One region of the Streptomyces peucetius genome, then DNA from elsewhere that is predicted to be linked to it. Evidence: riboswitches for the same ligand, from Rfam matches in the RefSeq annotation. Region 1 holds a riboswitch; the other holds the start of a gene.
The links. A riboswitch is a leader RNA that binds a small molecule or an ion and turns the genes downstream of it on or off. The one in region 1 is predicted to bind guanidine.
Positions count from the first base shown of each region.

Region 1 (4,357 bases):
GGTCCGGCCCGTCGGGTCGTCGCAGGACCGGGCTGGCCGACGCTTGGGAGCCGGCTATGCAGCGTCAAGGTCCTCAACGACAACCACACTGGCACTTCTCCTCCGTCGCCAAAGGGTTCTACAGGGTGGCCCGCAACGCGAAAACCGTCGCGGACACCTCGCTGAGCTACTGACACAACCCTTGACCAGCAGTGTTGCAACGGCCCCCTTGATACTTCTTCCTGTTGGGTCGCGATCGAAGAACCGCACCCTGCCGGAGACGTCCGCCATGGCAGCGGACGGCGGCAAGGCCTGCACCACTGGCGTCACATCCGCCACCAGCCGAGCAGCGGTACAGCTCGGGATCGACATCCCGTGGGCAGCGCAGATGAAGAATCGGCGAACCGGCCTCCACGGCCTGGCTTGCCCACCTGCCCTCGAGGCCTGCCCGGCCGGCGTCGACTCCTGGATCGGCGTGCATCCAGCTCAGGCACGGCAACTCCTGCGCGGCTAATACTCCAGTGCAATTTCACTTTCTGGTGAAGGCGACGCCCTGGCCGACGACTTGTTTGACTCTTCCTTGGGCCTACTCCAGCGCCCGGAGTCGGGTGATGGTGCCGGCGAGGGTGTGGCTGCAGGACGCGAGGTGGTCGGGACCGTATCCGCGAGGGCCGCATTCGACGACGAGCAGCAGGCTCAGGTAGAGGCGGTAGAGGGCCAGCCGGTGCCGGAATGCGGGCGTGAAGTCGAGGCTGCCGCCCGCCTGGGTGTAGCCGGCGACGAGGTCGCTGTCCGGGCCGGTGTCGCCGCCGAAGGCCAGGGAGACCAGCTCGGCGGCCGGATCGCCCCAGAACGCCCGCTCGTGGTCGATGAGTCCGGCGATCCTGGGCTGCGCCCCGTCGTTGGGGACGTCGATGAAGATGTTGCCGGGCCACAGGTCGAAGTGGACCAGCCGGGGCTCGGTCACCTCGTCGAGGGCGTAGCCGCCCTCGGCCACCAGCTTCCGTATCTCGGCGGGCGGTACCTCGAGCGGGGACTGCCAGCGCCCGGCGTCGTCGAGGAGCGCGTCCACCATGTCGGTGAAGGCCGTGCGCCAGCCGGAAGCGGACAGCGCGGACTCGGCTGCCGGATAGCCGAACCGGCCGTCCTCCGGGGCCAGGGTGTGCAGCCGGGCTGTGATCGCACCGAGTTCACGGCGCAGCACCGCCTGGGCGGCGGGCGACAGGCGATCGGCCGCTTTGTCCCACGGGGCGCCCTCCAGGACGGACAGGGCCAGGAACTCCTCGCCCGCGTACAGCAGCGCCGGCGTCGGCACCCGATCTCCGGGGAGACCCTCGATGCGCCGGTAGACCATGACCTCCGTGGCCATGATGCCGAGTTCGTAACGCAGGACGGCGACATCGGCTGGCGGGGCGAGTTTGACGACAGCGGGTCGGCCGTCGTCGAGAACGACGCGGTAGGCGGTGTTGAACCAGCCGTCGGTCAGCTCGGATTCCAGACGGCAGCCGATGCCGCTGGAGGCGCGCAGCAGGGCGTCGAGTTCGCTGGGGGACAGGCGGCGCTTGGTCTGGCTCTGCATGGAGGGGCACGCTTTCGGATGGTCGGACAGCGGAGAGATGGTGGGAGCGCTCCCATAATGTAACCACTGAGAACACCGGCCTCATTCATCCAGCCTGTGCCGCCGGCGGGAGCCCAGATTTCAGCGCATCGGCCAGCGCGACGAGGGAGCAGGTCACCGCCTCGGGCGGGCAGGTCCCGCGGTCGCCTCACCGCCACGCTCGCCCGCCGGACATGCTGTTCGTTGAGCAGCCTGGTCCAGGCGTAGTACATTCCGCGCGGAGGTGCACGAGTGCCTGCCCCGGACGAGATGTGCGCCGTACCCGGCCCGACAAGACGACGCTCTCAGGAGGCGTCATGGGCGTACACGGGCAGTGGATCGACTTCGTGTCCGAGGCACCCGAGCCCCGCGCCCTGGACGTCGACTGGATCCACGGATCGCCGTCGGCGAAGCACAACACCGATCCCGACATCCAGGTCCACGCGTACGACGAGCACACGTTCATCCTGCGGCAGAACAAGGCGATCAACTACGAGGCGCCGTTTCTCTTCCTGATCTTCGGCAACGCGCGCGCCGTGCTCATCGACACCGGAGCCACCGAGTCGGCCGAGTTCTTCCCGCTCAGACGCGTGGTTGACGAACTGGTCGGCCGCTGGCTGGCCGGGCATCCGCGGAACGACTACGCCCTGCTGGTCCTGCACACCCACTCTCACCACGACCATGTCGCGGGCGACGCACAGTTCGCCGAGCGCCCCCGCACCACGGTGGTGGGGGCGGATCTGGACAGTGCCTGGACGTACTTCGGCTTCACCGAGGACCCCGACCGGGTCGCCCGCGTCGATCTCGGCGGCAGGGTACTGGAATGCCTGGCTACCCCAGGCCACGACAAGGCCGCCGTCACGTACTACGACCCGCATACCGGATTCCTGCTCACCGGCGACACGGTGTATCCCGGGCGGTTGTACGTGGAGGACTGGGCCGCCTTCGGCCGGACGGTCGATCGCTTGATCGCGTTCGCCGGCATCCGAACGGTCACCCACGTCCTCGGCTGTCACATCGAGATGACCGACCAGCCCGGCGTGGACTACCCGATCCGGACCACCTACCAGCCGGACGAGCCGCCCCTGGAGATGACCGTCGGCCACCTGCGCGACATCCGTGCGGCGATCGACGAGGTCGGCGACCGGCCCGGACGGCATCCCTTCGCCGGCTTCGTCATCTGCCGCGAGGGCGGCTGAGCGGTCTCGGACCTCTCGCGTTCCTGTCCGCGATGTCGGTGACGCACAACCGGCAGGACCGGCCCGGCCATGGCGCGCGCCGGGGAAAACCTCGCGCCTGACAGCAGGCGTCTTTGCACCACTGCTTTCGCTGTGTGATTGGTCCATTCGTATCCGCCGGAGTGCGCGTGCTGCGGTGGGCGGTCACTGTGGTGCGAGCGCCGGTCGACCGCCGGTGCTCGGTGCTTGTGAGGGAGTCACGTGATGTCGCAACGCAATACTGTCGTCCGCAGTCTGCACGATCTGGGGCTGGCTGCGTGGTTCGGCGGCTCGCTGATGGGAGCGGTCGGATTGAACGGGGCGGCCTCGGCGGAGGGCGGTCAGGGGCGGGAGGGCGCGCGGTTCGCCAGTGCGGGCTGGGCGAAGTGGGTGCCGGTGAACGCCCTGGCGATTGGTGCCCACCTGGTTGGCGGCAGCGGGCTGCTCGCCGTGAACGCTCCCCGGGTAGCGGGTCAGCAGGGGGTGGCGGCTTCCACACTGGCCAAGACCGTGCTGACCGGTGCGGCGCTGGCCGCCACCGCCTACAGCCGCGTCCTGGGCAAGAAAATCGAACTGGCCTCGTCCGATGATCCCAAAGACACCGAGAAGGCCTCCAGCCACCCCGTCGACATCGACAAGGCCCAGCAGCAGCTGGGACGCCTGCAGTGGGCGGTCCCGGCTCTGACCGGCGGCCTGGTGATCCTCAACGCCCTCCACGGCGAACAGCAGCGTGCCGACCAGCAGGCGTACGGGATGTGGCAGCGGGCCCGGTCTGCGGGCCCGGCCCTGATGCACGCCGGCTTCCACGGGCTCGGCAATCACGGGACGCGGTGCTGACGAAGTCACATGAGTGGGGCCTGGGAGCGGGCACTCGGCGGGTTGGCCACCGTAGTCGGCTGTAACCGAGCCTGCGTCGAGGAAAGATCCCGGCGGTACCGGGCCCCGTCCCGGAACGCCGAGCCCAACAGGCTCTGGGAAGCTGACCGGCTTCGTGGTCAGGGCCTCCTCGGGACGGCCGAGGGCGTGATAGTCCAGTTCGTCCTGTCGGCGCCTCCCCCTTTGCGGCCGGTGGCGGCGGCGTGCTGGCGGCACGGACGATGGTGGAATCGATCAGCACCAGCCAGTCGATGTCACCGGCCGCGTCGGCCCGCGCCTGGACCTGCTCCAGGGCTCGGGTGAACACGCCGTCCAGGGCCGGGCGGCAGGGACACCGTCTTCCACAGCCCGTAACGGGCGGCCAGGGAACGCCAGGAGACCCCGGTCCGGACCCTGTGGACCATCCCGTTGACGACCTGTCGGTCCTCGACACATGGTCGCCCGGTAGAGGCCCGCAGTATCAGCGGAGTGAGTAACTCCCTCTCGTGATCGATGATCACGGCGACGTACCACCCAACCGTGCTCCACCATCTGGTGTTGAAGACGGACCCTAGACATCGACGCCGCGACGCTGCTGCATCGGCCCAGGAGAGTTCGGCGTACCGGAGGTCGACGGACGGGGACATGCGCGTACGGGACTCCAAGGTCCGGACCCGGGCGCACCTCACCGTCCGCGCGAACCAGTGGG
Region 1 covers NZ_CP107567.1:6,956,045-6,960,401, reverse strand. Annotated here, with positions in the region: gene OGH68_RS31435 (phosphotransferase family protein) at 566-1,558, opposite strand; guanidine-III (ykkC-III) riboswitch at 1,815-1,882, shown strand; gene OGH68_RS31430 (MBL fold metallo-hydrolase) at 1,894-2,775, shown strand; gene OGH68_RS31425 (hypothetical protein) at 3,019-3,630, shown strand; gene OGH68_RS36525 (transposase) at 3,924-4,295, opposite strand.

Region 2 (4,357 bases), 4.1 Mb from region 1:
AGCTCGTCGGACAAATACGTCGGCATGTACGACAGCAGCATGTAGTCGGTGATGTTGTACGCGCCGACGAGGGCGATGCACAGGATCAGCGTCGGCCAGTACGTGCGGAAGATGTCGGCGAGGTCGCCCGTGGCCGTCGTCTCGAGGTGGACGGCGGTGTTCTCGGGGGCGCGGGCGGACTCCGCTTCGAGCTTCTGGAAGGCGGGGGTCTCGTCGAGTTTGAGCCGCAGGTAGACGCCGACGAGGCCCAGGGGCGCGGCGACGAGGAAGGGCACCCGCCAGCCCCAGGCCTCCATGGTGTCGCTGCCGAGCCATGCGGTGAGGACGGTCACCAGGCCGGCCGCGCCGACGTAGCCGGCGAGGGTGCCGAGTTCGAGGAAGCTGCCGAAGAAGCCGCGTCGTCTGTCGGGGGCGTACTCGGCGATGAAGGTGGACGCGCCGCCGCCGTATTCGCCGCCCGTGGAGAAGCCCTGGACGAGGCGGAACAGGATCAGCAGGGCCGGGGCCCAGAAGCCGATGCTGGCGTACGAAGGGATCAGGCCGATGGCGCCGGTGCCGATCGCCATGAGGATCATGGTCGCGGCGAGCACCTTCTTGCGGCCGATCTTGTCACCCAGAGGGCCGAACACCATTCCGCCGAGCGGGCGAACGAGGAAGGCGACGGCGAAGGTCGCGAAGGACGAGAGGAGTTGGACGGTGTCGTTTCCCGGAGGGAAGAAGACGTGGCCGATGGTGACGGCCAGGTAGCTGTAGATCCCGAAGTCGAACCACTCCATGGCATTGCCGAGCGAGGCGGCCTTGACGGCCCGTTTGACCGTTGCTTCGTCGGTGACGGTGATGTCCGTGCGCCGTAGCCTGGGGTTTCTCCGCTGTTCGATGGTGCGGAAGAGTACGGGGTGGCGTTTGACCGCCGCGGGATCGGCCGGGTGCTCCTGGCCGTTATCGGCCATGGCCAAGTTTCCTTTCCTGGACTCCTGTTCCAAGAAAATCGTCCGCTCGATCGGGACAACCGCAAACCGAAGTCCCGGGCCGACGGGACTTCGGTCACCACATGTGCGGGGCGGCGAAAGGCCGGTGGTCGGTCAGATGCCGAGATCCTTGATGATCTTGGCGACGTGACCGGTCGCCTTGACGTTGTACAGGGCTCGCTCGACCTTGCCGTCCTCGTCGACGACGACAGTGGAACGGATCACACCGGTCACCGTCTTGCCGTAGAGCTTCTTCTCGCCGAAGGCGCCGTACGCGGTCAGGACCTCCTTGGAGGGGTCGCCGACGAGCGTGACCTTGAGGTCCTCCTTCTCGCGGAACTTGGCGAGCTTCTCCGGCTTGTCCGGCGACACGCCGATGACGTCGTAGCCGGCGCCGGCCAGCAGCTCGAGGTTGTCGGTGAAGTCGCAGGCCTGCTTGGTGCAGCCGGGGGTGAGGGCGGCGGGGTAGAAGTACACGATCACCTTGCGGCCCTTGTGGTCGGCGAGCGAGACCTCGTTGCCGTCGGCGTCGGGCAGGGTGAAGGCGGGGGCGGTGTCGCCGGGCTGGAGTCGCTCGCTCATGGTTCTCCTCGGTGGACTGCGGTGCACTCGGTGGTATCGCTGGTGTCGGGGTGTACGGCGTCGAGGGTAATGGGGGTGCCGCCGGGTGCGGTCGCGGCCGAGCTGACAGACTGTCGACGAAGGACTACCGGACACGACCACGGAGGCAGCGCGGTGTCGGATGCCAGGACCCCTGCGCAGATCGAGGCGGACATCGTCCGCAGGCGCGAGCGGCTCGCGGAGACGCTCGACGAGATCGGTGTGCGTGTGCACCCGAAGACGGTCATCGGTGACGCGAAGGCCAAGGTCGCCGGGACGGTGGACCGGACGGCCGGGCGGGCGTTCGTCGCGGTGAACCGGACCGTCTCGGACGTGAAGGAGAAGTTCGTGTCCGAGGACGGGTCGCCGAGGCTGGAGCGGGTGGTGCCGGTGGCGCTGGTGGCGGTCGGTCTCGTGGGCCTGCTCGCGATGTCGGCGCGCAGGCGCCGTTCGTGACCCTGCGGCGTACGGGAGGCGCTCGGGCAGGTAGGTTCGTCGTGTGAGCGCCAACAGCCATGAGCACAGCCCCCAGCACGGCCCCCAGCACGACAAGCTGCCCATCCGGATGCTGCACGACCGGGTCCTGGTGAGGACCGATATTCCGGAGGGCGAGCGGCGTTCCAGCGGGGGCATCGTGATCCCGGCGACCGCGGCGGTGGGCCGGCGTCTGGCCTGGGCCGAGGTGGTCGCGGTCGGGCAGAGCGTGCGGACGGTGGAGCCGGGGGACCGGGTGCTGTACGACCCGGAGGACCGGGCCGAGGTCGAGGTGCGGGGCGTGGCGTACGTGCTGATGCGGGAGCGGGATCTGCACGCGGTGGCGGCGGACCGTTTCCAGGAGTCGGAGGACTCCACGGGGCTGTATCTGTAGCAGTGGCGGAAGGGCTGGTGGCCGAGGTCACCGGCCCTTTGTGCTGCCCGGTGGGCGGGTGGCTTGCTACGTTGGCAGGACCCCGACGAGACGCGCCGTACCGGGCAGGAAAAGACGACGCCCCCGTAGTCGTTCGCGTTGTTCCGCGTGTCGGAGGTGCCGTCATGGCCTGGGTCCTGCTGGTTGTCGCCGGTCTGCTCGAGGTGGGCTGGTCGATCGGGATGAAGTTCACCGAGGGGTTCACCCGGCTGTGGCCGAGCGTGTTCACGGGTGCCGGGATCGTCGCGAGCATGCTGCTGCTGTCGTACGCGGCGAAGTCCCTGCCGATCGGTACGGCGTACGGGGTGTGGGTCGGTATCGGGGCGGCGGGTGCGGCCGTGGTCGGCATGCTGGTGCTGAACGAGCCGGTGACCGCCGCCCGGATCTTCTTCGTGTGTCTGTTGCTGGTCGCGGTGGTCGGTCTGAAGGCGACGTCGGGTCACTGAGTCCGGCCGGCCGGCCTGGCGGGCTCCGCCGGTGCGGATGGTGCCGCCGGCGGGAGTGCGGCCGTGGGCAGGGCCCCGCCGGTGCCGGGTCCGGCCGGTGTGCCGTCGCCGGCCGGCCGTCCGGGGGATGTCCCGGGAGCGCCGGGGGGCCGGCTGGTGCCGGGCAGTCCGCCGCCGGAGCCGTACGGGCCGCTGTCGCGGCCTTCGCCGGCCTGCTCGTCCGGGTTGCGGGGCCGGAAGACGTCCTCGGGGTCGCCCGAGTCGCCCCGGTCGTCGGGGTCGCGCCGCTCGGGCGGCGGGTCGTCCGCGCCGGGCGCGAGCTGCAGTTCGAAGTCCCGGACCTCGGAGCCTTCGAGGGCGGCGGCGGTGTACTGCCCCCAGATCTCGGCGGGTGCGCCGCCGCCGTTGATGCGTGGCATGCCGAGCGCCCCGTACAGCGATGTCTGGGTGCCGGTCTTCGGGTTCTGTCCCATGACGGCGACGACGGTGGCGAGTGACGGGGTGTAGCCGGCGAACCAGGCGGCCCGGTCCTCCTCCGCGGTGCCGGTCTTGCCTGCGGCGGGCCGGCCGGCGGACTGGGCGGCGGAGCCGGTGCCGCCGTCGACGACGCCGCGCAGGATGTAGGTGGTGGTGTCGGCGGCCTCGCGGCTGACGGCCTGCACGGTGCGGCGCTCGGGGAGCGCGATGTCGACGCCGTTCTTGCTGATCTCCTCGACGAGTGTGTACGGGGTGTGCTTGCCGTGGTTGGCGAGGCTGGCGTACGCGCCGGTCATGTCGAGGACGCTGGCGGTGGCCGGGCCGAGTGCGATGGACGGGGAGGGGCTCAGGTCGGGGGTGGTGCTGGGCAGGCCGAGGGCGATGGCGGTGTGCATGACGCGGGCGGGGCCGACGTCGACGGCCATCTGTGCGAAGACGGCGTTGACGGAGTTGTCGGCGGCCTCGCGGACGGTGATGGGGCCGTACGAGACGTCGTCCTCGTTCTCGGGGGCGTAGCGGGGGCCGTCCCAGCCCTGGACGGGGCGTTTGCTGTCGCCGACGTAGATGGCGTTGGGGGAGATGGGCCGCCGTTCCTGGGTGAGGGAGTGGTTCTCGACGGCGGAGGCGAAGACGAACGGCTTGAAGGTGGAGCCGACCTGGTAGTCGCGCCGGGTGGCGTTGTTGACGTACTGCTTGGTGTAGTCGATGCCGCCGTACATGGCGACGACCTTGCCGGTGTCCGGTTCGATGGAGACGCCGCCGACGCGGACGTCGCGGTCGGCCTCGCGTTCGCTGTCGAGCTTGGACATCACCCGGTCGTCGACGGCGGCGACGAGCGCGTCCTGTCTGGGGCGCTGGAGTGTGGTGGTGATGCGGTGGCCGCCGGTGGCGAGGGTCTGCTCGTCGAGGATGCCGCGGGCGTCGAGGTGGTCCTTGACGGCCTGCACGATGTAGCCGCC
Region 2 covers NZ_CP107567.1:2,876,198-2,880,554, reverse strand. Annotated here, with positions in the region: gene OGH68_RS13135 (MFS transporter) at 1-950, opposite strand, end outside; gene bcp (thioredoxin-dependent thiol peroxidase) at 1,083-1,550, opposite strand; gene OGH68_RS13125 (DUF3618 domain-containing protein) at 1,704-2,024, shown strand; gene OGH68_RS13120 (GroES family chaperonin) at 2,068-2,436, shown strand; guanidine-III (ykkC-III) riboswitch at 2,494-2,560, shown strand; gene OGH68_RS13115 (DMT family transporter) at 2,601-2,921, shown strand; gene OGH68_RS13110 (transglycosylase domain-containing protein) at 2,915-4,357, opposite strand, start outside.
Region 2: linked by a shared signal. The riboswitch ahead of OGH68_RS13115 (DMT family transporter) and the one ahead of OGH68_RS31430 (MBL fold metallo-hydrolase) in region 1 are both predicted to bind guanidine.